DNA from 3 places in the Arthrobacter sp. 10N44_2 genome. Region 2 is predicted to be linked to each of the others. Evidence: predicted binding sites of a transcription regulator. Region 2 holds the regulator's gene; each other region holds the start of a gene.
What was found. Region 2 encodes HrcA, which represses chaperone genes, less so after heat shock. Its sites were predicted from a motif close to TTNGCACTCGNNNNNNNCGAGTGCNAA; they were not measured.
Positions count from the first base shown of each region.

Region 1: a site for HrcA is predicted at 5,548-5,574, ahead of groES (co-chaperone GroES). Genes of this name have one in related genera too.
Region 3: a site for HrcA is predicted at 2,675-2,701, ahead of AC1DBX_RS03415 (FmdB family zinc ribbon protein). Genes of this name have one in related genera too.

Region 1 is NZ_JBFTHT010000002.1:114,825-125,335, forward strand. It holds gene AC1DBX_RS03480 (DUF389 domain-containing protein) at 4-972, shown strand; gene AC1DBX_RS03485 (acyltransferase family protein) at 1,049-3,130, opposite strand; gene groL (chaperonin GroEL) at 3,400-5,010, opposite strand; gene groES (co-chaperone GroES) at 5,092-5,388, opposite strand; gene AC1DBX_RS03500 (hypothetical protein) at 5,926-6,360, opposite strand; gene AC1DBX_RS03505 (class I SAM-dependent methyltransferase) at 6,427-7,650, shown strand; gene AC1DBX_RS03510 (shikimate 5-dehydrogenase) at 7,747-8,580, opposite strand; gene AC1DBX_RS03515 (glutamate--cysteine ligase) at 8,890-10,041, shown strand; gene tsaD (tRNA (adenosine(37)-N6)-threonylcarbamoyltransferase complex transferase subunit TsaD) at 10,125-10,511, opposite strand, start outside.
Region 2 is NZ_JBFTHT010000001.1:338,150-348,660, reverse strand. It holds gene AC1DBX_RS01615 (DNA polymerase IV) at 1-586, opposite strand, end outside; gene AC1DBX_RS01610 (NUDIX domain-containing protein) at 800-1,198, shown strand; gene srmL (PheS-related mystery ligase SrmL) at 1,512-2,630, shown strand; gene AC1DBX_RS01600 (GerMN domain-containing protein) at 3,030-3,911, shown strand; gene AC1DBX_RS01595 (16S rRNA (uracil(1498)-N(3))-methyltransferase) at 3,962-4,750, opposite strand; gene dnaJ (molecular chaperone DnaJ) at 4,753-5,883, opposite strand; gene hrcA (heat-inducible transcriptional repressor HrcA) at 5,976-6,989, opposite strand; gene AC1DBX_RS01580 (DUF3097 domain-containing protein) at 7,308-8,159, shown strand; gene AC1DBX_RS01575 (DUF4870 domain-containing protein) at 8,303-8,722, shown strand; gene hemW (radical SAM family heme chaperone HemW) at 8,850-10,088, opposite strand; gene lepA (translation elongation factor 4) at 10,134-10,511, opposite strand, start outside.
Region 3 is NZ_JBFTHT010000002.1:87,097-97,607, reverse strand. It holds gene AC1DBX_RS03425 (AAA family ATPase) at 1-1,159, shown strand, start outside; gene AC1DBX_RS03420 (RcpC/CpaB family pilus assembly protein) at 1,276-1,959, opposite strand; gene AC1DBX_RS03415 (FmdB family zinc ribbon protein) at 2,337-2,588, opposite strand; gene AC1DBX_RS03410 (5-formyltetrahydrofolate cyclo-ligase) at 2,728-3,390, opposite strand; gene galU (UTP--glucose-1-phosphate uridylyltransferase GalU) at 3,495-4,412, shown strand; gene AC1DBX_RS03400 (GNAT family N-acetyltransferase) at 4,418-5,038, shown strand; gene AC1DBX_RS03395 (hypothetical protein) at 5,182-6,180, shown strand; gene AC1DBX_RS03390 (SDR family oxidoreductase) at 6,289-7,101, shown strand; tRNA gene AC1DBX_RS03385 (tRNA-Ala) at 7,148-7,220, shown strand; gene AC1DBX_RS03380 (hypothetical protein) at 7,606-9,441, shown strand; gene AC1DBX_RS03375 (N-acetyltransferase family protein) at 9,601-10,098, shown strand; gene AC1DBX_RS03370 (hypothetical protein) at 10,028-10,511, opposite strand, start outside.

The DNA of each region.
Region 1 (10,511 bases), on a different contig from region 2:
CACGTGATCGTGCAGGTGCGCATTTGTGTTCCGGGTGAATTGTCCGGAGTTGTTCTCGAAAGTTGTACAAACCACGTCGGCGTCTCGGAAGTGGCGCTCGCGAAGGCCTCTTCCGTCACGCCGCCCGGGGACGTCATCGAGGTTCTGCTGGCCCGGGAATCCGTGGAGGGGCTCGTGGAGAAGCTGCACGCCCTCGACGTCCAGCAACGGGGATCGATTACGGTCATCGCACCGGACCTTGTGCTCTCGGACCGCGCCGACAGGGCGGAGGCGGAGGCTCCAGGTGAGGGCGCGGACGCCGTGATCTGGGACGAGGTGTCGCGGCAGACCGGCGAGGATTCGCGCCTGACGTGGAGTTTCCTGGCGTTCCTGGTCCTGGCGACCCAGCTGGCGGCCATCGGCATCGTGACGGACTCCACCATTGCGATCGTCGGCGCCATGGCCGTGGGCCCGGAGTTCGGCCCGCTGGCTGCCCTGGCCGTAGCCCTGGTCCGGCGCCAGCGGCGGCTCGGACGTGACGCGGCGCTGGCCCTCGGCGTCGGTTTTCCCGTCGCGATGCTGGCCGCCGCGCTGACCGCGTGGCTCTCCGTGCCACTCGGGCTGTTCCCCGCGGACGCGCTGGACCACGGTTCAGCAGTCGAATTCATCTACCACCCCGGCCCTTATTCCCTGATCGTCGCCGTCCTCGCCGGGACAGCCGGGATGCTGTCGGTCATCAGCCGGCGCTCGGCGGCGCTGATCGGGGTGTTCATCTCCGTCACGACGGTGCCGGCAGCCGGGTTCGTGGCCGTGGCACTGGTCCTGGGCGAGTACCAGAAGGCAGCCGGCTCCGCCCTGCAGCTGTTCCTGAACCTGCTCGGAATCGTGGTGGCCGCCGTCGGCGTCCTGCTGTTCTACCGGCTGGTGACCAGGCGGCTGGCACCGGACACTGCCCGCCAGCTGCGGCGCAGGGCGGACCGCTCCCAGCACTGACGCACGGGCGCCGCAGGTGCCCGCAACGGCCGGCAGTCCTGGGGACTACGGCCGGCAGGCCCGGGGACCGTGGAGCTTAGGGGCCCCATCCGGTCGCGGCGAGGAGCCTTTGGCTGAACATGGGGGCCATGCTGGCCGCATAGCTCCGGCTGAGGTGGTTGTCGTCCAGGTAGACGTAGGTGTTGCCGACCGCGCCCGGGCATTCCGTGCCATTGCAGATCAGGTCAGTCATGTCAACGAACGCGACGCCCGGCACCTTGCCATCCAGCGCGGCCAAGGGATTCGTTGCCGCAAGCATGCCCTGCTCGCGCGGCCTGCAGTCCGGCGCGTCGGCACCCTTGGTCGCTACGCACTCCGCCATGTTGAAGGTAAAACGCGGATTGTCCCGGAGGGCCACGACCTTGATGCCCTCGTCCGTCCAAGCCTTCGCGGTGGCTTCGAAGCCCGGGATCACGGTCTCCTGTGGCGACGACGGCGCCGCCTCAGTGCCCACGATGATGATGGCGTCCGGCGGGTTGTTCTTCACTTCGGATGCGACGGCCGCATTGAAATTGTCGCAATCCGCCGAGACGTGCTGCGGCGCGATGTTGGGCTTGCAGGCACCCTTGAGCATGGCGTAGAGCCGCCAGCCCTTCTCATCGCTGAGGGGAGCAATCGAGCCCAGCCATTGCTGTGCGTGTGAATCCCCGATCACGAGGACCTTTTTCGCTCCGGTGTCGGATTGATTGTTCTGGAAACAGTCCTTCTGAAGGACCGGGTCCTGCGGCTGCAGGTCACCGGAGCACGAGTTAGGGAGGCTGGCCCAGTCCTGCGGCAGCGTCTGCGGGGTGGGGAGCAGGACGGCGTTGGCGTCGGCCTGGTCCACAAAGCCCGGCGTCAGCGCCAGGGCGCCCGGGTTGTTCTTCGGGGCTTGGGCCAGGACTGCTTCGCTTTCGAGGTGCTGCTGGATCTGAATCCCCGCCAGCGGCACGGCGGCGGTGACCACGGCCACGGCGATGGCAACGAGGGCGCGGCGCCGCCGCACCTCCGGCCACTGCCACTCACGCCAGGGCTTCTCAATGAAGCGGGTGGTGAGGTAGGCGAGCACCAGGGAAACAGTGACGATGACGGCGCCTGTGATCAGACCCGCTTTTTCCCTGTGCATCACGGCAAGGGAGATGACCAGAACCGGCCAGTGCCACAGGTACAGGGCATACGAAATGTCGCCCAGCCGGACCAAGGGGTTCGAACTCAGGATCCGGTCGACGCCCAGCTTGCTGCCCGACTGCCCGGCTGCGATGACACAGGCGGCCGCCAGGGTGGGCCAGAGCGCCACAAACCCGGGAAAGGAAGCCTGGACGTTGAGCAGGAGGCCGCAGCTGAGCATGGCCACAATGCCCAGCCAGCCAAGCCCGATCCGCCAGCCCCGCGGAAGCCGCAGGGCAGGAAGGGCCAAAGCCACGAGCGTGCCCAGGGCAAACTCCCACAGCCGGGCCCAGGTGTCGAAGTACGCCTCCGTTTGGCTCGCCTGGGTGAAGACGATCGAGTAGAGCAGCGAAACAACGAAGATCACGGCGAAGACGTAGGACAGCAGCACACGGTAGCGGAGCCTGAAGCGCTTGGCGACGAACGCGGCCCCCACAAAAATGAGCGGCCACAGGATAAAGACCTGGCCCTGGATCGAAAGGGACCAGAAATGCTGGAAGGGACTGGCCTGGCTGTGATCCGCGGCGTAGTAGTTTGTCGCCTGGGTCTGCAGGAGCCAGTTCTCGGCATAGCCCAGGGAGGCCCAGCCCTGGTTGATGATTTCCATCCACCGGGTCCGGGGCAGGAAGAGGACAGTTGCGGCAAGGATGGCCACCAGGACGGTGACGGCGGCAGGGACGAGGCGCCGGAAAAGGTGCAGCCAGTGTTTGATGAGGGCCATGGACCGGCCCTGCTCGTACCGGCCCACGAACTGCAGCGTCATAAGGAAGGCCGAGATCAGCAGGAAGACGTCCACGCCGCCGGAAACCCGGCCCAGCCAGATGTGATAGGTCATGACCATCAGCACAGCGAGGGACCGGAGTCCCTGGATTTCGGGCCTGAAGGTGGATTTTCGGCCAGACTTGGCTGCGGGATCGTGCCCCGTCGCGGCAATGTGCCGGGCAGGCCGGGGCAAGGTTCCTTGCTGTGTCATAGAACTACCCCTCAACCAGATAACCAAAGCCTCCATGTTACCAAACCGTAATTTTGATGGCCAATCGTCACGGCGGCCACTGAACCCCATTGAGGCATGCCAACGTGGGAGTTTCCAGTGAACCCGGGACGCTGGAGCGGCACCTGACGGGTTAACTCTGCCAGAATCACGGCAACTTGCGGCCACGAACACGGCAGGACGGCAGCAGAGACTCGACAGAAAAAGGGACGGCCCGGCAGATGCCGGACCGTCCCCCCTGCGGGCAGAGCCTAGTGCTTGTGCCCTGCGTGCTCGTCTTCGTCAGCCGGCTTCTCCACCACGAGGGTTTCCGTGGTGAGGACCAGTGCCGCGATGGAGGCCGCGTTGCGCAGAGCCGCACGCGTCACCTTCACGGGGTCGATCACGCCAGCGGCGATCAGGTCTTCGTATTCGCCGGACTTGGCGTTGAAGCCCTGGTTCACGGCGGATTCGGCGACCTTGGCAGCCACGACATAGCCGTCGAAGCCGGCGTTCTGGGCGATCCAGCGCAGCGGCTGGACCAGGGCGCGGCGGACGATGCCGATGGCCGCAGCCGCGTCACCTTCGAGGGCCTGGACGGCCGCGTCCTCGTCGAGCGCCTTCAGCGCGTGGATGAGGGCGGAGCCGCCGCCGGCCACGATGCCTTCTTCGAGGGCAGCGCGGGTGGAGGACACGGCGTCCTCGATGCGGTGCTTCTTTTCCTTCAGCTCAACCTCGGTGGCGGCGCCGACCTTGATCACGCCGATGCCGCCGGCCAGCTTGGCCAGGCGTTCCTGCAGCTTTTCCTTGTCCCAGTCCGAATCGGTGCGGGTCAGCTCGGCGCGCAGCTGGGCAACACGGGCGGCGACGTCCTCGGCCGAACCGGCGCCGTCGACGATCGTGGTGTTGTCCTTGGTGATCGTGATGCGGCGTGCGGTGCCGAGCACCTCGAGGCCAACGGTGTCCAGGCTCAGGCCCAGCTCCGCGGAGACAACCTGCGCACCGGTGAGGGTCGCGATGTCCTGCAGCATGGCCTTGCGGCGGTCACCGAAGCCCGGCGCCTTGACGGCGACGACGTTCAGCGTGCCGCGGATGCGGTTGACGATCAGCGTGGACAGGGCCTCGCCCTCGACGTCTTCGGCGATGATGAAGAGCGGCTTGGAGCTCTGCAGCGCCTTTTCCAGCAGCGGCAGGAAATCCTGCACTGAGGAGATCTTGCCCTGGTTGATCAGGATCAGGGCGTCCTCGAGGACGGCCTCCTGGCGTTCCGCGTCGGTGACGAAGTACGGGGACAGGTAGCCCTTGTCGAACTGCATGCCCTCGGTCAGTACCAGCTCGGTCTGCGTGGTGGAGGACTCCTCGATGGTGATCACACCATCCTTGCCGACCTTGCCGAACGCCTCGGCCAGCAGCTCGCCGACCTCGTCGCTCTGGGCGGAGATTGCGGCAACGTTGGCAACCTGCGTGCCTTCAACCGGGCGGGCGTTCTCCAGCAGACGGGCGGCGACGGCCTCGACCGAAACCTCGATGCCGCGCTTGATTTCGCCAGGCGCGGCGCCTGCCGCTACGTTGCGCAGGCCTTCCTTGACCAGGGCCTGGGCCAGGACGGTGGCGGTGGTGGTGCCGTCGCCGGCAACATCGTTGGTCTTGGTGGCGACCTCCTTGGCAAGCTGCGCGCCAAGGTTCTCGTAGGGGTCATCCAGCTCGATTTCACGGGCGATGGTCACACCATCGTTGGTGATCGTGGGGGCGCCCCACTTCTTGTCCAGTACGACGTTGCGGCCGCGCGGACCCAGCGTGACCTTGACGGTGTTGGCGAGCTTATCGATGCCGGCTTCAAGCGACCGGCGGGCAGCGTCGTTAAACGCAAGCTGCTTTGCCATGGTTTTGTCCTTTCAAGACAGAACCCCGCGCAACTGATCCATTCAATGCGAAAGGATCGGCTGCGCGGGGGTCCAAGAGAGTTACTTTACGACGATCGCCAGAACGTCGCGGGCGGAGAGCACGAGGTACTCGGTGCCGCCGGTCTTGACTTCGGTTCCACCGTACTTGGAGTAGATGACGACGTCGCCAACGGCAACGTCAACGGGAACGCGGTTGCCGTTGTCATCGAAGCGGCCGGGGCCTACTGCAACAACTTCGCCTTCCTGCGGCTTCTCCTGCGCGGAGTCCGGGATAACCAGGCCGGAAGCCGTGGTCTGCTCGGCTTCGAGCGGGCGGACAACAATACGATCCTCAAGAGGCTTAATAGAGACCGACACTCGGACCTCTCCTTTTCGTCAGCAAATTCGTGGACTATGAAGCGGTGATGCCAAGGCGCACAGACCGTCGTCGCGGTGCCGGCAGCGTGCCTGGCGGAACGCGCTTCATGTGTTAGCACCCTCCTAGGGAGAGTGCTAATGACGACTCTATGTAAATGGTTAGCACTCGGTCAAGGCGAGTGCCAGAAATTCGTTCCGGGTGAACATTTCCCCCTAGGGGACATGCCCATTTTTCGCTGCGGCCGGAGGACACTTGGGCGTCATGCTCTGTACCCGTGCTGAGCGATGGACATACCCAACGGGTGCGGGCTGCCCGGGAGGACATGCCCATTCTTCGTTGCGGCCAGAGGACACTTGGGCGTCATGCTCTGTGCCCGCGCTGAGCGATGGACATACCCAACGGGTGCGGGCTGCCGGGGAGGACATGTCCATCCGTGGCGCAGGAGGCTGGGCATGTCCCCTGGCCCGTGGCCGTTGGCCGTTTGGCGGTGCGGTGCGCCCCCACCAGCGGCGTCTATTCGCGCGCCTACTCGCTGGCTACTGGTCTGCGAGGTCGTCGAAGTCCACGTCCTCGCCGTCGTCTTCGTCCGTGTTCTGGCCTTCGTCATTCCGGTGCCGGAACGACAGCACGGCGCCGGCGGCGGCCAGCAGAATGCCGGCGATGAGGAAGATGATGCCGCCGAGCCGGGCCGCGGCATAGGTCTCGCGGATGGCCCGGGCCTCGTCCGTGGCGTCCTGGACGTTCTTGCCGCCGACGGAATACACGGTGGCGTTGAAGGAATCGAGGAAGAAGATGATCACCAAAAGTGCGACGGACACGACGGCGATCACCGCGCCGGCGATCAGCGCCGGTTTTGCGTAGCGGGCCAGTCCCTGCGGCCACCGGCGCTCCTGCCTGGCGTCGTCGTCGCCGGCCGTGTCCTGCCCGGCCGTGTCCGCTGAGATGCTGTCGCCTGTGCCGCTGTCTTCCATGCCATCAAGCCTAGCCCCCGCCGTCCGGTCACAGCGCGCCCGCTGACCTCAACTACGCTGGATGCCATGACTGACGCACCGCAGGAACATATTGCCCCGATCCTCACCCCCGAGGGCTGGGAGCTGCTGGCGTCGTTGGGCCCGTACCGCGAGGACGAGGCCTTCCGCCTCACGGCGTCGCTGCGCAAGGCCGGCCACTCCCCCGAGCTGGTCTCGGCCGTGCTCACCCAGTCCCGGCTGCGGACCAAGGCCGAGGCGAAGTTCGGCGAATTCGCCCGGCAGATGATTTTCACGAAGGCCGGTCTGGAGCAGGCCACCCGGCTCACGGTGGCGGCACGGCACGCGCAGCGGTTCGCGGAGGCCGGGATCGGCCACGTCGCGGATCTCGGCTGCGGGCTCGGGGCGGACTCCATGGCCCTGGCCTCTCTGGACCTGGTGGTCACCGCCGTGGAAATGGACGAGGCCACGGCCGCCTGCGCCACGATGAACCTGATCCCGTTCCGCAACGCCACGGTGGTCCATTCCGATGCAACGTCGGTATCCCTCGAGGGGATCGACGGCGTCTGGCTCGACCCAGCCCGGCGCACGACGTCCACTTCGGGAACCAAGCGGATCTGGGATCCGGAGGATTTCTCCCCGCCGCTGTCCTTCGTGGAGTCACTCGCCGGCACCGGCCGCGCCGTCGGCGTGAAGATGGGCCCCGGCATGCCGCACGATTCCGTGCCGGCCGGCTGCGAGGCGCAGTGGGTCTCCGTGGGCGGGGACGTGACCGAAGTGGCCCTGTGGTTCAACGCGGTGCGGCGTCCCGGGGTGCGGCGCGCGGCCCTCGTGCTCGGCCCCCTTGGTTCCGCTGAGCTCACCAGCGGCGAGGACTTCGGTACCGGCCCGGTGGCGCCCGTGGGACCCGTGGAGGGGTACCTGTATGAGCCCGACGGCGCGGTGATCCGCGCCGGCCTGGTGGCCGACGTCGCGCTCCAGCTGGGCGGGCACCTCGTGGACGAGCACATCGCCTACATCTGCGCCCCGGAGCTGCATGACACCCCGTTCGCCAAGGCGTACAGGGTCCTGGAGGTGATGCCGTTCAACGTCAAGGCACTCAAGACGTGGGTCAAGGATCAAGGCATCGGGGTCCTGGACATCAAGAAGCGCGGTATGGCTGTCACGCCCGAAGAGCTGCGCAAGCAACTCCTGCCCGGCGGCAGCGCAAAGCACAAGGACAAGAAATCCGCCACCCTGGTCCTCACCAGGATCGGCGAGGACCGGGTGGCCGTCTCGGTGGAGCCGGCCTAGCCCCGCCAGCGGGATCCCACCGGCCGAGTGCCCCGCGGCGCCGTGCCCCGCCGCCGCAGGATGTCAGCGAAGCGGCCGGTCAACTGGGCTGTCGCGCTATTGGGCCCGCGTGAACTCCTCGGCTGCCCGGATTTGCTCGTCGGTCGGCCGGACGCCGGTGTACAGCACGAACTGCTCGAGCGCCTGGATCGTGGCGACCTCGGCTCCGGTGATCACGGTCTTGCCGGCCGCGCGGCCGGCCTTGATCAGCGGTGTCTCGGCCGGGAGCGCGACGACGTCGAACACCACTTTGGCGGCATCGATGGCCTCCTGCGGGAAGGGCAGCGAGGCGGTGTCCGGGCCGCCGGCCATCCCGATGGGGGTGACGTTGATGAGCATGTCCGCCGTGCCGGTACCGGAAGCCGCAGAGCCCAGGTCCGCGCGCCAGGCGAAGCCGTACTGTTCGGCCAGGGCTCGGCCGGAGCCCTCGTTGCGGGCCACGACGGTCACGTCCTTGAACCCGGCATCCCGGAGCGCGGCCACGGTGGCCTTGGCCATGCCGCCGGAGCCCAGGACCAGCACCGAGTAGTCCGTGGGGACTGCATTGCTCTGCAGGAGCTGCTCGATTGCGGTGTAGTCGGTGTTGTACGCCGTGAGCCGGCCGCCGTCGTTGACGATGGTGTTGACCGAGTCGATGGCCTTCGCCGACGGGTCCATGACGTCAACGAGGGCGATCACGTCCTCCTTGTAAGGCATGGACACCGCGCAGCCGCGGATGCCGAGGCCGCGCACCCCGGCGATCGCCTGGGCGAGATCGGTGGGGGCAAAGGCCTTGTAGATCCAGTTCAGGCCCAGCTGTTCGTAAAGGTGGTTGTGGAAGCGCGTCCCGTTGTTGCTGGGCCGGGCCGAGAGCGAGATACACAGGGTCATGTCTTTGTTCAGTATGGGCACAGCTCCATTAAACGCCAGGATGGGTCCGGCCACCCGCGGCTCACCGCGCGACTGCCCGCGCCGTCGCTGACCAGCCACGTTGTGAATACACTCACGCACCAGCGGCAACTTTGACACCGTCCCGGGGCCGGCCCTGCACTAGACTTGGACCACCCGTAGCCCTGCCAGCCGCCCGGCCGGCGCCCTGGTATGTGGGAAATTGCACGTGACACCGCCGGTGCCACGTCCAGGGGCATGTCCGAGGGTGTTTGCCAGCGCATCTCCACACCAGGACCACGGCCAGGGACAGCAAAACAGTGAAGGGACCACATGAAGATCGAGTTCGCTTCATCCAGGCAGTCGACCCTAGGCGTGGAATGGGAGCTGGCGCTCGTCGACGCCGAGACCGGCGAGCTGGCCTCCGTGGCGAACCAGGTGCTGCGCGGCGTCGCTGCCCGGCATCCCGAACTCAATGAGGACGACGAGCACCCGCACATCAAGCAGGAGCTGCTGCTGAACACCGTGGAGCTCGTCACGGGCATCTGCACCACTGTTGCGGAGGCCAAGGCGGACCTGAGCAGCTCGCTCGCGGCGGTCCGGGACGTGACCGATCCGATGGGTGTGGAGATCTTTTGCGCCGGGAGCCACCCCTTCAGCCCGCCCCAGCTGCAGCCCGTCACGGACAAGGAACGCTACGCCAAGCTCATTGACCGGACCCAGTGGTGGGGCCGGCAGATGGTCATTTACGGCGTCCACGTGCACGTCGGACTCGACAGCCGGGACAAGGTCCTTCCGGTGCTGGACGGCCTGGTCAATTACTTTCCGCACTTCCAGGCGCTCTCCGCGTCCAGCCCTTTCTGGGGCGGCGAGGACACCGGATACGCCTCCCAGCGGGCGCTGATGTTCCAGCAGCTGCCCACCGCCGGGCTGCCCTTCCAGTTCTCCAGCTGGGAGGACTTCGAGGCGTACGCCCAGGACATGTTCACCACCGGCGTGATCGATTCGCTCTCGGAGATCCGCTGGGACATCCGGCCCGTCCCGCACTTCGGCACCATCGAGATGCGCATCTGCGACGGCCTGGCCACGCTCGAGGAAGTCGGGGCCATCGCCGCCCTGACGCAGTGCCTCGTCGACGAGTTTTCCACGACGCTGGACAACGGCGGCACCATTCCTACGATGCCCCCGTGGCATGTGCAGGAAAACAAGTGGCGCGCGGCCCGGTATGGCCTGGACGCGATCATCATCCTCGACGCCGACGGCAACGAGCAGCTCGTAACAGAGCACCTGCGCGAGACGCTCAAGCGGCTTGAGCCGGTGGCGGCGAAGCTGGGCTGCAGCGCCGAACTGGCCGACGTCGAGAAGATCATCGAGCGCGGCGCCGGCTACCAGCGGCAGCGCCGGGTCGCCGCCGAGCACGGCGGGGACCTGCGCGCCGTCGTCCTGGACCTGGTCAAGCAGATGCGCCAGGGCCCGGACGCCTAGCTCCGGCGCCCAACAGCCGCCACGCAGGCGGCCGAAGCCCCAGGCCGTCTAGCTCCACACGGACGAAGCCTCAGGCTGTGGCCTCAGGCGGAGACGGTCGTGACCGGCATTGAGGAATCCGGCGCAAAGCCGATCCCGCTCGGTTTCACGCCGGCCATCACCAGTTGCGCCCCGAGCGAGGCCACCATGGCGCCGTTGTCCGTGCACAGTGGCAGCGGCGGCACCGTCAGCCGGATGCCGGCCGCACTGCAGCGTTGTTCGGTGAGCTGGCGCAGCCGCGAGTTGGCGGCGACCCCGCCACCCAGGAGGACCTCCGTGATGCCGTTTTCGCGGCAGGCGAGCACTGCCTTGGCGGTAATGACATCCACCACGGCTTCCTGGAAGGCCGCGGCGATGTCCGCCACGGGCACCTCCTCGCCGCGGGCCTCGAACTGCTCCACGCAGCGGGCGACGGCGGTCTTGAGCCCGCT
Region 2 (10,511 bases):
GTTTGGCCAGCCTGCCCGACACCTTGGTTCCGACGCCCCAGAGCTCCTTGGTGGGCCGACTGCCCATGACGTCGAGCCAGTTCGCGGCAGTGAGACGGAAGACGCCGGCCGGTTTGCCGAAACCGGTGGCGACCTTGGCTCGTACCAGGGTGTCGCCGATGCCCACGCTGCAGTGCAGCTGCGTTCGCTCCAGGACAGCGGCCTGCACCTGCCGGGCGTAGGCTTCCGGATTCTCTGTCTCGGTGCCTACAAAAGCTTCATCCCACCCCAGCACCTGCACGGTGGCGCCGGGCTGCGCGCGCAGGGTAGCCATGACCGTTTCGGACGCCGCAAGGTAAGCCTCCTGATCGACGGGCAGGATCACAGCATCGGGCACTTTCCGGGCCGCAATGCGTAGGGGCATTCCGGAACCCACGCCGAACGCCCTCGCTTCGTAGGATGCCGTCGACACCACGGCGCGTTCCGTGGGGTCGCCCCGACCGCCGACAATGATCGGCTTGCCAGCAAGCTCCGGCCGCCGGAGCACTTCGACCGCCGCGATGAACTGGTCGAGATCGACGTGCAGCACCCATGGGATTCCGCTCACGCCACCAGTGTGCCCTAAACATCCCTTGCAAGCATCGGCTCTCCACCAAGCCTGGCCGGACTCGCCGTCGTCGACGTGCCCTCCCGTGACGAAGCATTGGAGCGGGCCGCCAAGATCGCCGCCGCTTGCCGCTGTGCGCGGGAGGTCCGCGGGTTCGTGCCTGACCCCACGGGATAATTTGTGTGCTGGATGCCCCCGTGATCGACTGATGCGATGACCCACCGCATTGCCGTCGGCGTACTCTTCGGGCCACGAGGCGTTCTGATGTGCCGCCGGGTCCCGACATCGAAATGGTACCCGGGTATGTGGGACTTCCCGGGCGGCCACATCGAGGACGGCGAATCAGCCGGCGAGGCGCTGGCCAGGGAGCTCCTCGAAGAAATCGCAGTCAACGTCGTCCCGCCTACGAACGCTCCCACGTTTAGGGTCCAGGACAACGAGGGCTCACCTGAGGGGTTGGCGCTCTCGGGGTGGGTCCTGGAAATGTGGACCGGCGATCCTGCCAACTTGGCCAGGGATGAGCACTCCGAAATACGCTGGTTCAGCCCTAACGATGCCCTCGGACTGGACCTCGCGCACGCCCATTACACCGAAGTACTTCAACACCTTTGAAGTTTAAGAAATGGCGGCGCCTGAAGAGGACAGACTTACACGCATTCTGATAAAGGCCGGCCCGCGGATGGGTTCTGATAGGTGTCGGCCTTCGGAGCACCTTGGCATATGGAACCAGACCGTCCGGCTCGAGGAAACGCGTGCCGGGTGCGCATCGGGGGTATAGTCGGCGCATGCAACTTTCGCGTCGATTTATATTCCCCCGGCCGGTCCCCGGCCGCGAGGGCTCTGAGGCGCGCGCCTAGGTCCTGGCGCCGGGTTTGAGTCGGGGGAAGTCAACCCACCACTCGAAATCCGAAAACAAGGACCTGCAATGCCCTCATATCTCAGTCCCTCCGAGCTCCACGACGCTTTGACCATCCGCGATCTTTCAGATCCGGACGGCGGGCCCCATGCAATGCAGCCGCTGTTGCAGGGCATCCTCGACGCGCTCAGCCGCGAATGGAGAGTGCCACAACGAATCGTCCGCCACAGCCCGCTGGTGAGCGTGGCCGACAATTACGACCGCTTGGGGTTCAAGGAATCAGATGTGACGCGGGATCAAAGGTATTCCCGCTATCTCAGCCCGACGGTCATGCTCCGAAGCCACACGTCGGCTTCCATCCCGCAGCTGCTGCGTGCACTGCACGCGGACCAATCCATGGACGAGCTCTGGGCGGTCCCAGGTCTGGTCTACCGGCGCGATTGCATCGACCGCACCCATGTGGGAACTCCCCACCAGGTCGACCTATGGCGCGTCAGCTCACGGGGGCAACTCGACGCCGGCAACCTGCAGGAAATGGTCGGATCGCTGGTGCAGGCGGTGCTTCCAGGAGCACCCTGGCGCGCAGTTCCGGCAGATCACCCCTACACCGAAGAAGGCTTGCAGGTCGATGTCCTCGCGGACGGGGAATGGCTCGAACTCGCCGAGTGCGGGCTCATCGCGCCGCATCTGTTCTCCGGGGCCGGCCTGGATCCCACCAAGTGGTCGGGACTGGCTCTGGGCATGGGATTGGACCGCGCCCTCATGCTCCGCAAGGGCATCCCCGACATCAGGCTGCTTCGGTCCACAGACCAGAAGATCGACCGGCAGATGCTGGACCTGTCCCGGTGGAATCCAGTTTCCCAGATGCCCTCCATCCGCCGGGACATCTCCATCGTCATTCCCGCTGACCTGGATACCGAAGTGCTTGGAGACCGGGTGCGAACAGCGTTGGGCGCAAAGGCCGACGATCTGGAAAGTGTCGAACTCCTGGCCCTGACGCCCTGCGCTGACCTCCCCGCAGCGGCGAGGAAACGACTCCGCCTCAGCGATGGGCAGGCCAATGCACTGATACGCCTGGTGCTGCGTCCCCTCGCCCGGACCATGACAGACCCGGAGGCGAATCGGATCCGGGACGACGTCTACCTGGCCCTGCACGAGGGGCCCGTCAAGGAACTCATCGCAGGATAGTGCCTGCCGTGCCAGTTCACCGTCGGGCTCCTGGCACGGCAGGCATGGAGACGCGGCCGGACCATGTCAGTGCCAGGAACCACAAGCGGACGCCATTAGGTATCAACTTTGTATCGGCCTCATATCGTTCCCGTTGCAGTTCCGGCGCCCGGGCCCAAACCCGGCTGCCGCGCCGCGCCCGTGTGCCATGCTGGAATCCGGCTGTCCCGGGATCGCCGGGCCGGTCTCCGGCCGGTGAGGGATGGGGCGGCCGTCGACGGCCGACGACGGCTACAAACGGATCATCACCGCGGAACGCGGGGCGTACGACGAAGGGACAGCGGCATCAGGAAGCGTGGAGTTCAGCAGCCATCGGCGGGGCGCGTCCGCCGCGTCGCGTTGGCGTTGGCGCTGCCTGCCGTGCTCGTCCTGTCCGGCTGCGTGGCGACGCCGCAGAGCGGCATCACAAATTCCAGCAGCCCATCAGAGCTCATTCCCGCCCCGGCGTCGGGCGCCCCCACCACGAGCGCACCGCTGGAGACTGCCCAGACGTCGAACAAGGCTCCGGTGTATTGGATCGGCCGTGGCAATGACAACGCGTTTCTCTACCGCGAGTTCCGCGACGTTCCGGATCAGGACAATCCCGTCACCCGCGCCCTGCGGGTCATGATGTCGCAGAAGCCATTGGACCCGGATTTTTTCACGCCCTGGCAAAATCCGAAGAAGCTGGCGACCTCGATTTCCGGCAAGAACGTCATCACGGTGGATGTCTCCGCTGATGCCTTCAACAGCAACGTGGATGCGGCCATGGCCGAGCGCGCCATCCAGCAGCTCGTCTACACGGCGACAGCTGCCGCGGCCAGCGCCGGCCTCATCGATGCCGGACAGCAGGTCCAGGTGGTTGTGCTGGTGGACGGTCACACCGACTACGTCGCCTTCAACCATGTCCGCCTGGGCGAGCCGACCTCCCGCAGCGCCGGGATGGTGGCACCAGTGTGGATCATTGATCCGCAGGAGGGCACGTCCGTGGCCGACGGTTCGGTCAAGATCAGCGGCCGCAGCACCGTCCAGGGCGGGAAGCTCCGCTGGGCGATCCTCAAGGTCGACGGCGACGGCGACAACGCCAAGACCGCGTATCTCAACGGCAGCGCCACCGCCTCCGCCGATGCAGCCCGGCCCGGGCTGTTCACCTTGTCCGTGAACCTCGGCCCGGGCAATTACGAGGTCCGGGTGTCCCAGGTGGACGCATCCGACAGCGCCAAGGAAGTATTCCAGGACACCCGCGGGTTCACGGTCAAGTAGCCGTCACCTCAACAAGGCATCACGTCACCTGCGGCGGCGGCTGCCGCAGGTCACCAGCGGCCGAGGATGTCGCTGGCCAGCACAGTGGCGGCGGGCCCGGCCGTGGACGAACGCAGCACATGGTGCCCCAAAAGGGCCGTAACTGCACCGGCGTCGCAAAGCCGGGTCACCTCCCGCGGGCTGATGCCGCCTTCCGGACCCACGATCAGCAGGACCTCACGGGATCCGGCATCATATGCCACAACATCGCCGGGCCCAACACTTTCCAGCCAGGCCTCGAGTACCTGCCGCAGCGGGCGCACGGCGTCTTCGTGCAGGATGACGGCGAGGTCTGCCGCCGTTACGGCCGCCTGCAGCCCGGCGCCGTCGACGGCGGCCCGGACCTCGGGAATCCATGCCCGGCGCGCCTGTTTGGCGGCTGCCGTCACCACCGACTGCCACTTGGCATGCGCCTTCGCGGCCCGCTCAGCCTTCCACCGCACAATGGACCGCTCGGCCTGCCAGGGAATGACTGCGTCGATGCCCAACTCGGTCGCGGTCTCGGCCGCCAGTTCATCGCGGTCGCCCTTCGCCAGGGCCTGGACCAGGACCAGCCGTGTTCCTGGCCGTGGTTCCTCAGCCAGGTCCACGCATTCGACGCTCAGCTCCCCGGGAGCGACGGCTGTCACGGTGCCGGTCAGGCGCTTGCCTGCGCCGTCCGCGATGTCGACCGCTTCGCCGACGCCGATCCGTTTGACGGTGACGGCGTGTCGGGCCTCGGTTCCCTCGAGGACGAAGGCCGAGCCGGGGACCTGCTGGTCCAGGGTGCCTGGGGCGGTGAAGAAGACCGGGTTACTCACCGCTACAGGTTACCGAGCCGGTCCCGCAGTTTGGCGAAGACGCCGCCGCTGGCCGCAAGCTTTCCTTCCGTGAGGTGCTCGCCACGGTGCTTGGCCAGCTGGCGGAGAAGTTCCTCCTGGACGTGATCGAGCTTGACCGGTGTTTCCACCTGCAGGTGCACCTTCAGATCGCCGCGGCCGTGGCCGCGCAGGTGCGTGACGCCAAGACCGCGAAGGGTGATGATCTCGCCGGACTGGGTGCCGGCCTTGACGTCGATCTCCTGCTGTCCGTCGAAGGTGTCGAGGGATATTTCGGTGCCGAGGGCGGCCGCCGTCATGGGAATGTTGAGGCTCGCGTGCAGGTCATCGCCCTCGCGCACGTAAGTGGCGTCGTTGTTGACCCTGATCTCCACGTACAGGTCCCCGGCGGGGCCGCCGGCAGGGCCGGCCTCGCCCTGGCCGGACAGCTGGATGCGGGTGCCGGTGGCCACGCCGGCCGGGACCTTGACAGTCAGCGAGCGGCGGCTGCGGATCCGGCCCTGGCCGCTGCATTCGTTGCACGGGTCCTTGATGACGGTGCCGAAGCCCTCGCAAGACCCGCAGGGGGCGGACGTCATGACCTGGCCCAGGATGGACCGCACGGCGCGCTGGACCTGACCGCTGCCGCCACAGATGTCGCAGCGGACCGGGTGGGTGCCCTCCCGGCAGCAGGATCCCTCGCAGGTGGGGCAGATGACGGCCGTGTCGACCTCGAGCTTTTTGTTCACGCCGAACACCGCATCGCGGAGGTCGATCCGGACGCTGATCAGCGCGTCCTGGCCGCGGCGGACCCGGGACGCCGGGCCGCCCTGGCCGCCACCGGCGCCGAAGAAGGTCTCGAAGATGTCCTGGAAGGCGAAGCCCTGGCCCGAGTAGCTGCCGCCGCCGAACCCGTTGTCGGTGCCGTTCTCGTTGCCGGTGGTGTCATAGACCCGGCGCTTCTGCGGATCGGAGAGGACCTCGTAGGCGTGCGTGACGGCCTTGAACCTGTCCGAGGCGTCCTCCCCGGGGTTCACGTCCGGGTGCAGGGTCCGGGCCAGTTTCCGGTAGGCCTTCTTGATCTCCTCCCCCGATGCGTCGCGGGAGACTCCAAGAACGTCGTAGTGGCTGCTCAAAGTGTGTATCTCTTCCTTGTTGTACTGCCTGTGGGGTACTGCCTGTGGGGCACTGCCTGTGGGGCAAGAAGTCGTATTCGGTCCCGGGCCTGTCAGGGCCCCAGGATCCTCGAAAGGTAGCGGGCCACCGCTCGGACGGCGGCCATGGTGGTGGGATAGTCCATACGGGTGGGCCCAAGCACTCCGACCTTGGCCGTGGCGTCCGGCCCGTAGGCGGTGGCCACGACCGAGGCCTCGGCGAGACCGTCGTAGGGGTTTTCCCGGCCGATGCTGACGGTCACGCCGCGCGGGTCTTCGGCCATTTCGCTGAGCAGGCGGAGCATGACCACCTGTTCCTCGAGGGCCTCCAGCACGGGGCCGATGCTGAGCGGGAAGTCCACATTGGAGCGGGCCAGGTTGGCGGTGCCGGCCATGACCATGCGCTCTTCACGGCTGCTCGTGGCCAGGGCCTCAAGACCGCGGGCCAGCGCCTGGGCTGCTCCGCGCCGCGCGGGCGGGCCACCGGCAACGACGGCGGGCAGCAGCTGCGGCATCAGGCTCAGCGGCGTACCGGAGAGGCTGGCCAGAAAACTGCTCCGCAATTCCGACAGCGCGTCGTCGGGAATGTCCTGCCCGACGTCGATCACGCGCTGCTCCACCTTGCCCGTGTCAGCAATCAGAACAGCCAGCACTTTCCTGGGCGCCAGGGGCACGAACTCAATGTGCCGCACCCGGGCGCGGCTGAGCAGCGGATACTGCACGACGGCGACCTGGTTGGTCAGGTGCGAGAGGAGCCTCACGGTCCGGTCAAGGATGTCGTCGAGGTCCTCGGATCCTTCCAGCAGCGCCTGAATGGCCCGGCGCTCGGCCTGGGACAACGGCTTCACCGCTGAGATCTGGTCGACGAACAACCGGTAGCCCTTGTCAGTGGGGATCCGGCCTGCACTCGTGTGCGGTGCCGTGATCAGGCCCTCGTCTTCCAGCGCCGCCATGTCATTTCGGATCGTGGCGCTCGAGACGCCGAGATGGTGCCGTTCAACGAGCGCTTTGGAACCAACGGGCTCACGCGAATGGACGTAGTCCTCCACGATGGCGCGCAGCACTTCGAGTTTGCGCGGTTCGCTCACGCTCCACCTCCAATCGACTGTCCCGCAGCCGGTGCCACCCCCCGCGTCCGGTCCGGGTCCACCAGTGGTGCACGGACGGCCCGCCACAGGACAAGGGTTAGCACTCGACATGCCTAAGTGCTAACCAGTCTAATATGAGTCGCCGCGTTGTTAGCATTGGATTCGCTCCAGGCGTGGCCCGCGGGAACGCGATTCCCGTCACGCCGGCGCCGAGACCGTGGCAGATGCTGCCGTTGCCGCGCCGTCGCGGTCCGGTTCCGGCCCCCGGAGAGTTCCACCGACCGCCGTACATTCCGAGTGCAAAGTAAGCGTGAAGAGATGTCGTACCAGAACTGGGGACCCCAGGACCTGTCCGCCCCCGCCAAGACCCAGTTGCCGGAAGTCCCGGTGGAACGCGGGATGGTCCTCGAGGAGGTCCAGTCCGGCTGGGTGGGCGCCGTAACCCGGGTGGAGAAGTCCGGCGGCATGCACGTGGTGGCGCTGGAGGACCGGCGGGGCAAGTCGCGGTCCTTCCGCCTCGGCTTCGGCTTCCTCTTGGACGGCCAGCCCATCCGCCTGATGCCGCCGGCCCCGAAAAGGACGGCACCGGCCGCCGGTGCCGGCCGCACGGCGTCGGGCTCGGTGCGGGTGGCCGGGCAGCGCGCACAGGTGGCCAAGGCCAGCCGCATCTGGGTGGAAGGAAAGCACGACGCCGAGCTGGTGGAGAAGGTCTGGGGCGATGACCTCCGGGTGGAGGGCATCGTCGTCGAGCCCCTGCACGGCATTGACGACCTCGCGTCCGCCGTGGCGGACTTCGGCCCGGGCCCCGGCCGGCGCCTCGGCGTGCTCGTAGACCACTTGGTGGCCGACTCCAAGGAGTCGCGGATCGCCGACGCCGTCATGGCCTCACCGGGCGCCGCAGGCAACGTCCTGATTGTGGGGCACCCCTACGTGGACGTGTGGCAGGCCATCCGGCCCTCGGTCCTGGGGATCGAGCAGTGGCCCGTGATCCCCCGCGGCACGGACTGGAAGACCGGGATCCTGATGGCTTTCGGGTGGCCCCACTCCACGAAGGAGGACATCGGCCTCGGCTGGCAGAAACTCCTGGGGGCTGTCCGCAGCTACGCTGATCTGGAGGCGTCGCTGCTTGGCCGCGTGGAAGAGGTCATTGACTTCCTCACCGTGCCCTAGTCCGCCGCGGCGGCCGCCCCTGATCTCCATTTCCTTGCCCGAGCAAGTATTCTTGAAACGGCGGCCGCGCTTCCAGTGCGGTCCCGGCTATTTCAGGCACAACCCAGGCAGCAACGCATCACCGCAATCCGAAGGGCTACACCGTGGCAGATAACGCACGCGAACACACGGGCAATCAGGCTGGCCATGGCCAGCCCCCGTACCATGGCGTTCCGGCAAACGCGCTGCCGCTGACGGCCAGCGAGGACCGCCAGTGGGCCACGCTCGCGCACTTCGGCGGCATCCTGGGCTGCGTGCCGTCGCTGCTGATCTACCTCATCTTCAAGGACCGCGGCCCGTTCACGGCACAGGAATCCAAGGAAGCCCTCAATTTCACCCTGCCGCCGACCCTGGCCGCGGTACTGGCCAATCTGCTGGTCTTCATCCCGGTGGTGGGCAACCTCTTCGCCGTGCTCGCCACGGTGATCTGGATCGCCGTGACGTGCTTCTCGGTGGCGGCAGGCATCCACGTCAACCGCGGCCAGCCGCACCGCTACGAGTTCAACCTGCGCTGGATCAAATAGCCGGCCCGGACCCAAGCACGAGAGCCGGCCGCCGCCCGTCAGGGGCAGCGGCCGGCTCTCTTTTGTGCGGCAGGGTGTTGTGGCCGCTGATGCGGGCAGCCAAGTCGTGGAAGTTTTGCCGGCCAGACTAGTCCGGCAGGATCCTGCGGACGACGGCGTCGGCCAGCAGCCGGCCCTTAAGGGTGAGAATGAGCCGGCCTTTGAAAGCCGCCGCGGGGTCCACGAGGCCGTCCGCGATCAGCCCCGCCACAGCGTGCCTGCCGGTGTCCCCCAGGCCGCCGAGGCTTGGGATGTCGAGCCCGGAATTGAGCCGGGCCTCGAGCATGACCCGTTCCACGTTACGGGTTTCAGAGTCCAGCGTTTCGCGTCCGGCGGCGGGTGAGGCGCCGGCGCCGAGGCGGTTGGCGTAGGCGGTGGGGTGCTTGACGTTCCACCAGCGGACGCCGCCCACGTGCGAGTGCGCCCCCGGCCCGATGCCCCACCAGTCGTCCCCGCGCCAGTAAGCGAGGTTGTGCCGGCAGGCCTGTTCGGGGGTGCGGGACCAGTTGCTGACCTCGTACCAGTTGAGCCCGGCGGCGGAAATCAGTTCGTCGGCGAGTTCGTATTTGGCAGCGTGGTCGTCGTCGTCGATTTCCGGCACTTCGCCACGGCGGATCTGCGCGGCAAGCTTGGTGCCGTCTTCAACGATCAGGGCATAGGCGCTGATGTGGTCGGGGGCGTAGGACAGTGCGGTCTCGAGCGAGTAGCGCCAGTCCGCCAACGACTCCCCCGGCGTCCCGTAAATGAGGTCGAGGCTGACCGAGAGCCCGGCATTACGCGCCCACTGCACCGCCTCGGGCACCCGGCTGGGCGTGTGGGTGCGGTCCAGGACCTTCAGGACGTGCGGCACGGCCGACTGCATGCCGAACGAAACGCGGGTGAACCCGGCGTCGGCCAGCAGCTGCAGGGATGCGGGCGTGACGGAATCGGGGTTCGCCTCGGTGGTCACCTCGGCGCCGGGCTGCAGTCCCCAGGCGTCGATCGCGGCGGTGAGGATGCGCGCCAGGTCCTCCGCCGGCAGCAGGGTGGGGGTGCCGCCGCCGAAGAAGACCGTGCTGAGGGGGCGGCCGGGCAGGCCGCTGCCCTTCAGGGCCGCGGCGGCGAACTCCACTTCCGCGATCGCGGTGGCGGCGTAGGCGTCCTGGGAGGCCCCGCCGCCCAGCTCGGTGGCGGTGTAGGTGTTGAAGTCGCAGTACCCGCAGCGGACCGCGCAGAACGGGATGTGCACGTACAGCCCGAATGCTCGCTGATCGGCGCCCTCGCCCGCCTGGGCGGGCAGCAGCCCGTCCGCCGGCGCCGGGTCGCCGAGGGGAAGAACGCTAGGCACGGGCCCGGCCTGCCGATACTGCAGCAACAATCATTACCTGCACCGTTACTTCTTGGCCTTGTCCTTGGACTCGTCCGTTGTCAGCGCGGCGATGAAAGCCTCCTGCGGCACCTCGACGCGGCCCACCATCTTCATGCGCTTCTTGCCTTCCTTCTGCTTTTCCAGCAGCTTACGCTTTCGGGTGATGTCACCGCCGTAGCACTTGGCAAGGACGTCCTTGCGGATGGCGCGGATGCTTTCGCGGGCGATGATCCTGGAGCCGATGGCGGCCTGGATGGGCACCTCGAACTGCTGGCGCGGGATGAGTTCGCGCAGCTTGCCGGTCATCATCACGCCGTAGGCGTAGGCCTTGTCGCGGTGGGTGATGGCGGAGAATGCATCAACCTGTTCGCCCTGGAGCATGATGTCCACCTTGACCAGGTC
Region 3 (10,511 bases), on a different contig from region 2:
CCTCCACAGCCTCGGGCCGCTTTCCGCCGAAGGTGGCCGAGCAAAATTCGCCCTGGCGATGACGCGTGCCCGCCGGTCCCTGCACGTGCTCAGCTGCTTCCGGCCCGAAGACCTTGATGTCAGCCGCCTCAGCCACGGCGCCGTGGACTTCTACGAGCTCCTGGACCGTGAGATCGCGGGCAACACGGATCTTGGCAGCCCCGCCTCCCGTGCTGCGGCCAGCGAGCAGGCGCTCGGCGCCGATCCGCTCGTGGCCGACCTGGGTGACCGGCTCCGGGCCCGCGGGGCACGGGTGTGGCACCAGTACGACGGCGTCCTGAACATGGTGGCGGCCGCCGATCCGATGACCACGATCGGCCAGGACGATGCGGAGATTCCCCGTCCGGTGGCGATCGAGTCGGATGGCACCAGCCACTACCGGCGGATGAGCGTCCGCGAACGGAGCAGGCTCCGGCCGCAGCTCCTGGAGCGGCTTGGCTGGCGGTACATGCCCCTGTGGACCATAGAGGTCTTCACCGACCCCTCGGCCTGCGCCGACCGGATAGGCGGCTACCTCGGGTTGGAGAAGCCCGCCGTGTCCAGCCGGCTGCGGACATCGCACGGTTTCTTCGACGACGGCATCGAACACCTGGCGATCGACGAGGCGCGGGCCGCCGAGTACCACGTGGCGGCCGAACCCGCGGGACAGGTGTTCCGCGGCCACGAAACTGCCGGCCAAGAATTCCGCCGGCAGGCACCAGCATCAGCAATGACAGGCAATACAGGCAGTAAGGAGGCCGGCGGAATGAGTGCGGACGGCATCACTAGCAACACCGGCAAGACCGGCGACGCCGGCAACACGAACGACACCGGCAACACGAACGACGCCGGCGCCACCGGCGCCCGCGAAGCCGGCGCGGCGGGCGCCGCGGCCGACACCGCGGGGCCGAAGACCGGTGAGTCGACGGCCGGCGAATCGACCGGGGAATCGACCGGCGACGGGCCGGACCAGGAGGCCGCGAAGGAGACATCCCGCCGTTCGGAGGCACAGGCCACCGTTCCGGAGGGTGTGCTGCCGAATAAGGCGGCGGAAGACGACCCCCGGCGCTGGGGTGACCAGCCTGATAATTACGATCACGACGCCTGGCTCCAGGAACAGAAGCCGCCGCACTGGGGCTGACGTGGCGGCCCGCAGCCCAGAGCCTGCGGGCGCGGCCCGCGTCGGAGCCTACGGCCCGCGTCGGAGCCTACGGCCCGGGCCACTGGCCCGGCGGAAACGCCCTGCTGGCTGGACGGCTAGCCCGGTGGTGACGCCACAAGCACGAAAAACAATTTGCCCTGGGTAGACGCGCCCGCCAGCCTGCGGGCCTGGTCGGCCGTCGCTGCCACCACCACCAGCCCGTCAGTCTCCGCAGTGGCGGGCCAGGAGCCGGCCTTGCCGCCCTGCGTCGACGTCCAGAGCACTGGTACGGCTTCGGCCAGGATTTGGCTTTCGCCGGGTTGTTCCATGCCGTTGCCGGCAGTGAGCACCACGTTGACGAGCTGCCCGGGGGAGACCAGCTGGATGGAGGCCGGATCTGCCATCCTCAGCGGCACGGCCGCAGAGCCTCGCGGGCTTCCGGCGAGCAGGCCCGGTCCCAGGATCTGGGCGTCGGTGAGGAGCTGGCCCTGGCGCAACGGTGCGGCCAGCTGTTTTCCCTCGAACGCGGTCTCGCTGCCGGGGCTGCCCGCAGGAATAAGGCCGGGTGGCACGCTGATCCTACTGAGATCGCCGGGTTCCAGGGACTTTCCAGCGGGCAGATCGGCCGCGGCGGCGAAGGCTGCGACAGTGTCAGTGGGCGCTGGAGCCAGTTGCTGAACTGTCAGTCCGGCGGGGATGCAGAACAGGAGGGCCGCGATAAGCCGCCGGTTCCGGTTCAGCCAGCCGCGCAGGCGGCGCCACGACGGACGGCCGCGGGGCGGACGGCGGCGGGGTTTCACGGGACCGATCCGGCTCCGGAACGGAAGGCCTGCGGCGGAAAACGTGGCGGCAGGAAGGCTCGTTGGACGGATACCGGTACGGGACCAGCGGCCGGGGCCAGCTTCCGGCATTGCGGCGCGGAAAGGCCTGAACAAAGGCGTGGAAGACGGCACAGGCGCCGCCGGGGCAGCCGTCTTGAACGAAGGCGGGGAAACCGCGGTGAGGAAAAGTTCCATGCCGCCACGCTACGGATCTGCGCAGAGCGGCGGCAGCTGCGGAACGTCCTATGTGGACAACGGCAACAGCGGCAACGGCAACAGCGGACAGGGATTCAGGCAGTGCCGAGAATCAGCCGGCCGTAGCCCAGCCGGCGGCCGGTGCCAACCCGGCAGATGCCTTAGCTGGCCGCTGCGGCGGGCGCGGGGGTGGCCGCGGGAGTTGCAGGAGCCGGGGAAACCGTGCTGCCCTTGGCGTCGCGCGAATCGGTCCGGTAGAAGCCGGAGCCCTTGAACACTACGCCGACGCTGTTGAACTTCTTGCGCAGCGTGCCCTGGCACTCGGGGCAGGACGTCAAGGAGTTGTCGCTGAACGACTGCACGATCTCGAAGGCGTGGCTGCAGTCCTTGCAGGCGTATGCATACGTGGGCACTGGAAATCCTCCTCAGGGGCAAACGAGCAGGTCCCGTACTGCGGAGTCCGGATCACCGCCGATATGTCTATCGACCTGTTCCGTCCTTAGCAGTCGCAGGGCCTGAGTGCCAATTCTATCACCTTGGCGGGAACCCGGATCAGGCGGGCCGGGATCGGCCGAGTCGGACGATCCCGCCCGGGGTCAGCGCCGTGTCGACTTTCCGGTCGAACGACTCCGCGGGGATGCTGCCTGCGGGCAGCACCTCCGTGTCATAGACGACGGCGGCAGTCGGCGACGCGACAGCGTCGGCTGCAGCGTCGGCCGCCCCGGCGTCCGCCCCGCCGGACGCGGAGGACATGGCAGCCAGGGCGGCAAGGAACTTGTCGTAGTAGCCGCCGCCTTGCCCGATTCGGTTGCCCGAGAAATCCACCGCGGTGGCCGGCAGGAAGATTGCGGTGGCGTCCCGCATGACTTCGGTACCGTGGCGCTCTCCGACAGGCTCATGGATGGGCGCGTACCGGCTGCGGACAAACCCGGACTGGGGAGTCCAATACACCCAGCTGAGCTCGATGTCGGGTTCGCAAACGGGCAGCAGCACCCGGTGCCCGGCCTCGACCAGGGCAGTCAGCAGTGGCAGTGTGGGCGGTTCGGCGCCCACACCGAGGTACGCCGCGAAGGTGCCCTGGCGGCCGCGGCCAAGCCCGGAGGCCCACGCGAGCCCGTGGCTGGCGATGCCCGCCGCGGCGGTGTCCTGTGCGGCCAGCGGGAGTGCGGAACGCGCCGCCCTGTGGCTGGAGCGAATTTCCTCTTTTGACGCCATCTTGGCCCGTCCTCTGCCTCTTGCGGCCGCGCTGCACCCGGGGGCCCGGCAGGCGGTTCGCATAATGATTACGCAATGATTGGTCCCTCCGTTAGATTAGTCGTGTGAATACACCCATCGCTTCCGTCCGCAAGGCCGTTATCCCCGCCGCGGGCCTTGGTACCAGGTTTCTCCCGGCCACAAAGGCCATGCCCAAGGAAATGCTGCCTGTCGTTGACAAGCCGGCCATCCAGTACGTCGTCGAGGAGGCCGTGAATGTCGGCCTGAACGACATCCTGATGATCACTGGCCGCAACAAGCGGGCGTTGGAGGACCACTTCGACCGCGTCCCCGCGCTGGAGTCCACCCTGGAGGCGAAGGGTGACACTGCGAAGCTCGAATCCATCCAGGCCGCCAGCAACCTCGGTGACATCCACTACGTCCGCCAGGGCGATCCCATGGGCCTCGGCCACGCGGTCCTCCGGGCCAAGCAGCACGTCGGGCATGAGCCGTTCGCCGTCCTCCTGGGAGATGACCTCATTGACGCCCGCGATGAGCTCCTCAGCACCATGATCGAGGTCCAGGCCAAGACCGGCGGGTCGGTGGTCGCTCTGATCGAGGTGGACCCGTCCCAGATCAGTGCCTACGGCTGCGCGGACGTCGAGGCAATCGGCGGTGAGGACTACGTCCGCATCAACCAGCTCGTGGAGAAGCCCGATGTCGCGGACGCCCCGTCCAACCTGGCCGTAATTGGCCGCTACGTGTTGCACCCGGCCGTCTTTGAAGTGCTGGAACGCACCGCGCCCGGCCGCGGCGGGGAAATTCAGCTCACGGACGCCCTGCAGGAACTCTCGGCCGGCACCGGCGAGGGCTACGGCGTGTACGGCGTCATCTTCCGCGGCCGCCGCTACGACACCGGCGACAAGCTCAGCTACCTCAAGGCCTGTGTCCAGCTCGCCTGCGACAGTGAGGACCTCGGCCCGGGCCTGCGCGAATGGCTGCCCGGCTTCGCGTCCAGCCTGGCCCCCAGCCTCGCCAAATAACTCCCGTGGGGGGCAGCTTCACCTGGCCGGTGACCTTGGAGAGCGGCGACATCGTGTTGCGCCCGATCCGGTACCGGGACCGCAAGGAGTGGACAGCGCTCAGGTCCCGCAACTGCGAGTGGCTGGCCCCCTGGGAGGCATCGAACCCGGTCCCCGGCGGCGGCCTGCCGGACTACCGGCAGATGGTGCGCTCGCTCAAGGCCCAGGCCGCGCAGGCCACGGCCCTGCCGTTCGTCATCGCGGAATGGACACCAGGCCATCAGGCGCCGGTGATCGTGGGGCAGCTGACGGTGTCCTCGATTGTCTGGGGGTCGGCCATGATGGCGACGCTTGGCTATTGGGTCGACAAGGAACGGGCCGGCCGGGGGATCGCCCCGACCGCCGTGGCCATGGCGACCGACTATTGCTTCGGCACCCTTGGCCTGCACCGCATGGAGATCAACATCAGGCCGGAGAACGCGCCGAGCCTGCGCGTGGTGGAAAAACTCGGGTTTCGTGACGAGGGATTCCGGCCCAGGTTCCTGCACATCAACGGTGAATGGGCAGACCACCGGACGTTCGCGCTCACGGCTGAGGAAGTGCCGGAAGGCCTCCTCGCGCGGTGGCTGAGAACCCGCCAGTCCTGAGGCCCATGAGAGCCGCCTGACCAGCCACGACGCCCCGACGCCGGCCAGTCGCCGCTGCGCGCGCGACACACCCCTGACAATGCGGGGCAGCACCCCATATACCTCATACGGTTTTGAGTGTGGACTTCCCTCTTAGCAGCTCTGTGATCCTTGTCATTGCTGTTGCGCTCTGGATCGTGTGGGTGGCGCCTTACGTTCTCCGGAACGGACGCCACCAGCTGCAGCCTGCAGGCGAATTCCTGGCGGATGTCATTGACATGGAACCAGCAGATCCACATGCGGGGAAGGTTATGAAAATGGCGGCGCAGCAGGAGAAACCCATGATCAGCACACAGCGCGCAGACCCGGCCGGCGGCACACCTGGGCCTGGGGCGGGCAAAGCGGCGACCCCTCGGGTGAGTCCGATTGCTGCGTCGGGCTCCCCGGCATTCCGGATTCGTTGGGCGCGGCTGGTGCTGGCGGTAGCCGGGCTCCTGGCTCTCCTCACGGCAGTGGTGTCCGGGGCCCTTCGGCTTTTCGGCATCGGTTCAGGCTGGCTGCCGGTGACCGCCCTCCTGGGCGCCTTCGCCGCAGTGGCGCTGCTTCGTCGTCTTGCTGTCCGCGATCGCCGGCGGAAGATGAACGCTGCATTCCGTGCAGCCATGGGCAGCCCGGTACGCACCCCTGCGCGGCCGTCGGTGCCCGAACAGACCCCCTCCCTTCCCGACGGACGTCCCGCTGCCCGGCCGGAAAGCCCGCTCTTCGACGCCGAAGCGGGCCGCGGCACGCCCGAGCCCGCGCCGAAGCCGCTGACGGCACTGGAACTCCGCCAGGCCGCCCTCGCTGAAGCCGTTGCCTCTGGGGATGCCTCGGCGGCCATGGCAGCCGACGCGGGTGCAGTAGCGGAGGGCACGAGCTGGGAGCCCGTCGAGGTTCCCAAGCCCACCTACGTCGAAGCCCCGAAGGCCGAACGTGCGGCCCCAATGCCCCTTGACCTTCCCGAGGCGCCGAAGGCCGTAGGGAAACCGTCTCTCAAGCAGGCCTCGGCGCGACCGGCAGCGTCCGATCCGCAGACCGCCGACGATTCTGAGACTAAGCAGCTCAGCAAGGCCCAGAGCGCCTTGAGCAACCTGGATGATGTCCTCCAGCGGCGCCGCGCCTGATCCGCCCCGTCCTTCCGGAGATTACCCCGGGCAGCCAGCGATGGCGGCCCGGGGTTTTTCATTTCCCCGCAGCGTCGCCGGCGGGCTTCGCTGCGGTAGCCTCGGGTCATGACAAGGATCTGCGTTGCCGGTGGAACCGGGCAAGTGGGCCGAGAAGTGGTGCGCCTGGCCGTCGACGCCGGGCACGCCGTGGCCGTCCTCAGCCGCAACCCGCCAGGGGCCGGCGCCGCCGGCAACATCCCGGGCGCGGAGTACTTCCGCGCGGACGTCACGACGGGAGAGGGGATAGCGGCCGCCCTGGCCGGCGCCGACGTCGTGATCGATTGCCTGGAAGGGCGCGCCGGGAAGGCGCGCAAGAACTTCGCCGACGGCGGTGCGCGGCTTCTGGCCGCTGCACAGGACGCGGGAACGGCCAGGGCCGTCATGCTGTCCATCGTGAACTGCGATCGCAGCAACTCCTCCTTCTACCGGTCGAAAGCTGCCAAAGAACACGCCTACGAGCTGTCCGGACTCGAGACCGTGGTGGTCCGGGCCACCCAGTTCCACTCGTTGCTCGCGATGATGTTCGACGCCGGCTCAAAGCTGCGGATCATCCCCGTGGTCAGAGGTGCCCGGTTCCAGCCGGTATCGCCGGCCGACGCAGCCGCGGTGCTGCTGGAGACCGCCCTTGAACCGGCGCCCGTTCCAGCCGCGGGCCCGCGGCACCGGGTACTGAACCTCGGCGGCCCGGAATCCAAAGACATGGTCGACTTTGCCCGGGAATGGCAGCGGGCCACCCGCGCAAAGGGTCAACTCGTGCGCTTCCCACTGCCCGGCGCGATGGGCCGCTACCTGCGCGAGGGGTTGAACCTGGTGCCGGAGGCGCGACACGGCACCGAGACATTCCGGGGCTGGCTGGAAAACAGCGCAGATAGTTTGTAGCCTAGGGACACCGGCAACGCCGTTCCGTCAGGACCGGCGTTGCTTCGGGGCTATAGCTCAGTTGGTAGAGCGCTTCGTTCGCATCGAAGAGGTCAGGAGTTCGAATCTCCTTAGCTCCACAGATTTCAAGGGTTTTTGAAGCTTCGAGTGCGTGGCCCGGCTGCAGGGCAGGATCATCCAGGATCCGCGGCCGTCAGCCCGACTGAGCACGGCTCCGGCACCCACCGAAATCTCCAAGCCTGACCTTAGTCGTTGGCCGCCAGCGGCAACGCCCTTCCCGGTTTGGACAGGCGAAAAGGCCGTTTCTGCGCTGAAGGTCGCCTGCATGAAGCCGGCCCAGCACTGGTCCTGGACCCCGGCCGCGTTGCCCACGGACCCGTGACCGGTGCAGAGCAGCACCATCATTCCAAGCCCCTGACCTGCGCAATCATTGTTGAAATGGTGTCTGGGCATTATGCTCGGCGACGGGGGAGCCGGGAGCCGGCTCAAAGACTTGGGGGAAAATTGAACAAGAAGACCATCCGCTTCGGCATCGCCGGGGCACTCACTGCGCTCTCGCTCACGGCGCTCTCGCTTGCGGGCCTCGCCGTTCCGGCGCAGGCCGATCCCGATCAGTGGGCCATCCCACCGAACATCGATTCCTGCGGCCCGGTGGTCGACTCAGTCAGATTCTGCACGGCGCCGGACGGGCATCCGTATCCGATGCTGGTCAACGGCGGCGCCGTCGCCGGCCCGCGGCCCGGCATCGGCGGGGCCCTCCAGGTCGGCAGCACCCTGACCGTTGTTAACGGCGCCTGGGATCCCGCGGACGCCACGCTCACGCACCAGTGGCTGCGCAACGACGTGCCCATCCCGGGCGCCACCGGCCCCACCTACCTGCTCACCACGGCGGACCTCGGCAAGGGCCTCCGGGTCAAGACCACGGCGGCAGCGCCGAGCTATGCAAAGACGACCCTGCAGTCCGCCAAAACCAACCCCGTCACGATCGCCGGCGGCGCTGTCCCGTCCGTCGTTGCGGGGGATGTTGGCATCGCTCAATTGGACACCCACCCGGATAGGCCCAGCCGTCTTGTGTTCGCTGGGGGAACTTTCAAGGGCGCTCCGGTCATCCACCGCCAGTACCAGTGGCTTCGCGACGGCAAGCCCATCCCGGGTGCCACCGCGGAAATGTTCGACCCGAAGGGCTGGGGATCAACGGGGCTACTGAGCGTCAGGATCACCGGCCACGCGCCCGGGTTCAAGCCGGCCGCCGCGACCTCTAAACAGCGAAAGGTTTCTGACTTCGACCAAGCCCCCGGCGCCGTGGTCACCGGCGGCACCGGCCTGGGGGAGGTCCTCACCGCCGTAGACGAAGTTCCTTGGACTGCCTGGCGGGGCGAGTACACCTACAAGTGGCTGCGCGACGGTGTCGTGATTCCCGGAGCCACTGCGCTGACCTACACGATCACGGCCAAGGACCAGGGCCACACCCTGGTCCTCGAGTCCGGCACTTGGTACGACACCCACATCTACTCCAACCCGGTCGCCGTGCCGGCGGCCGGGGAGCTGAAGCAGCTGACGAACGTCACCAAGCCGGTCGTGACCGGGGACGCCGTGACCGGCTCTGTGATGAAGGTGTCGGCCGGGACCTGGTCCGTGCCCTCCGACAGGCTGACGTTCACCTACAACTGGCTGGACGGGTCGAAAACGGTCAGCGGCGCGACTTTCACCCCGGAACAGCCCCAAGTTGGCAAGACCCTCGCCGTCCTTGTGACCGCGTCCGCCCCCGGTTACACCACCGCCTGGGTAAAAGTCACCGCACCCAAGCCCGTGACCGCGCGTGAGTCGACGCGGGCCATTACCGGAACCCTGACCGTCGGGTCGAAGGTGACCTTGACTCCCGACCCCTGGTATGACCGGGCGGGGATCACCTCGGACGTACACTGGCTGCGCAACGGCGTCCAGATCGCCGGGGCCTACGGCTGGAGTTACGTCCTGACGAAGGCCGACGCCAGCACGAAGCTCTCGGCCTACGTGAACCCGACTGCAACGGGCGGCAAGTACCAGACGATCAACGCTTCGGCGAGGGTGGCGGGCCTGCCCCTGATTTCGGCCACGCCGACGATTGCCGGTACGGTCAAGGTCGGGAATGTCCTGACCGTGCAGCGGGGCACGTGGAGCTGGGGCACTGCCTTCACGTACCGCTGGCTGCGCAACGGCGTCGTCATCTCTGACGCCTACGCATCCACCTACAAGGTCCGGACCGCCGACAAGGGCACCAAGCTCACCGTCCGCGTCACCGGCTCACGGTTCGGCTACACCACCGTGTCGCGGACCAGCGGAGCGTACCTCGCCCGCTGACCAACGGCTTTCCCGGGCCCGCCTCATGCCGGCGTGGTCCGGGAGGCCAGGCTATCCCGTCCTGGATCCACGCTGGCCCTTAAATGCAGCTGGCCTGACATACTCGTAGTCCGACACTGCCCCGGCCGGCGCACCTGTTGGCCACCGGCCGGGTTGTCCATGCACGCACCAAGGCGACGCCATGGTGCATGCTCACGCCCGAAAGACGAGCAGCAAAACATGGGAGCCGCAACGATGGGCACCCGGGCGGCGTCGAACGGGGCCCGGGTCGGGGAGCTGAAGCCCAAGGTCGTCGCGCCCGCAGCCAGGGGAACGGGCATCGGCTCGATCATGCTCGCGGCCAGCCTGGACTTTCTGAAGGCCCGAGGCTGCCACGATGTCGTGTCCGCATCCTGGGTCTCGGCCGACCCACAGCACTCTTCCCTGGGGATGCTGGAGCGGGCCGGCTTTGCGCAGGTGGCCTCGATCCCCGCCTTCTGGGCGGACGAGCAACAGGCAGCCGGCTACCTCTGCCCCCTCTGCGGCGCCGGGTGCGTCTGCGCGGCCGTCATCCTGGTGCTCCCACTCGAGGCAGGGCGAGCCGCGGCTAGAGCGCTTCCTTGGCCAGGGCCGCAGTGCCGGGAGGAGTCGTGCGGCCGAGCCGGTCGTCCAGTCTGACGCGCAGCCTGGCGGCGGCGACCCGAACCCGGTGATGCGAGAGGGCCGCCGGGCCGGTAACCTGCGCAGCGACGTGCTGCCCGTCGCCTCTGCTTTCCCCGGCCCCGTTCACGGACTCCCACGCAATGTCCAGAAGCTCAAGCTCCTCGTCGCGGGCCAACTCGCTGCGGGCGAGCACATCCAGCGCTGCCAGCCCCAGGGCTTTGCTGTCCCCCTCCTCGTCCAGGGCACGGTCCAGCGCCCATTGGGTCCGTTTCCACCACTCGGCCCGGTCGTCGGCGACGGCCTTCTGGCGCAGGGTCCGCCAGGCCATGAACGCTCCCACGGCTGCCGCCACAAGCACAGCAACAGGGGCCAGCGCGGCAACGATCTGCCACCACTCGGCCGGACCTGTGTGGAGGAGGACTTCAACC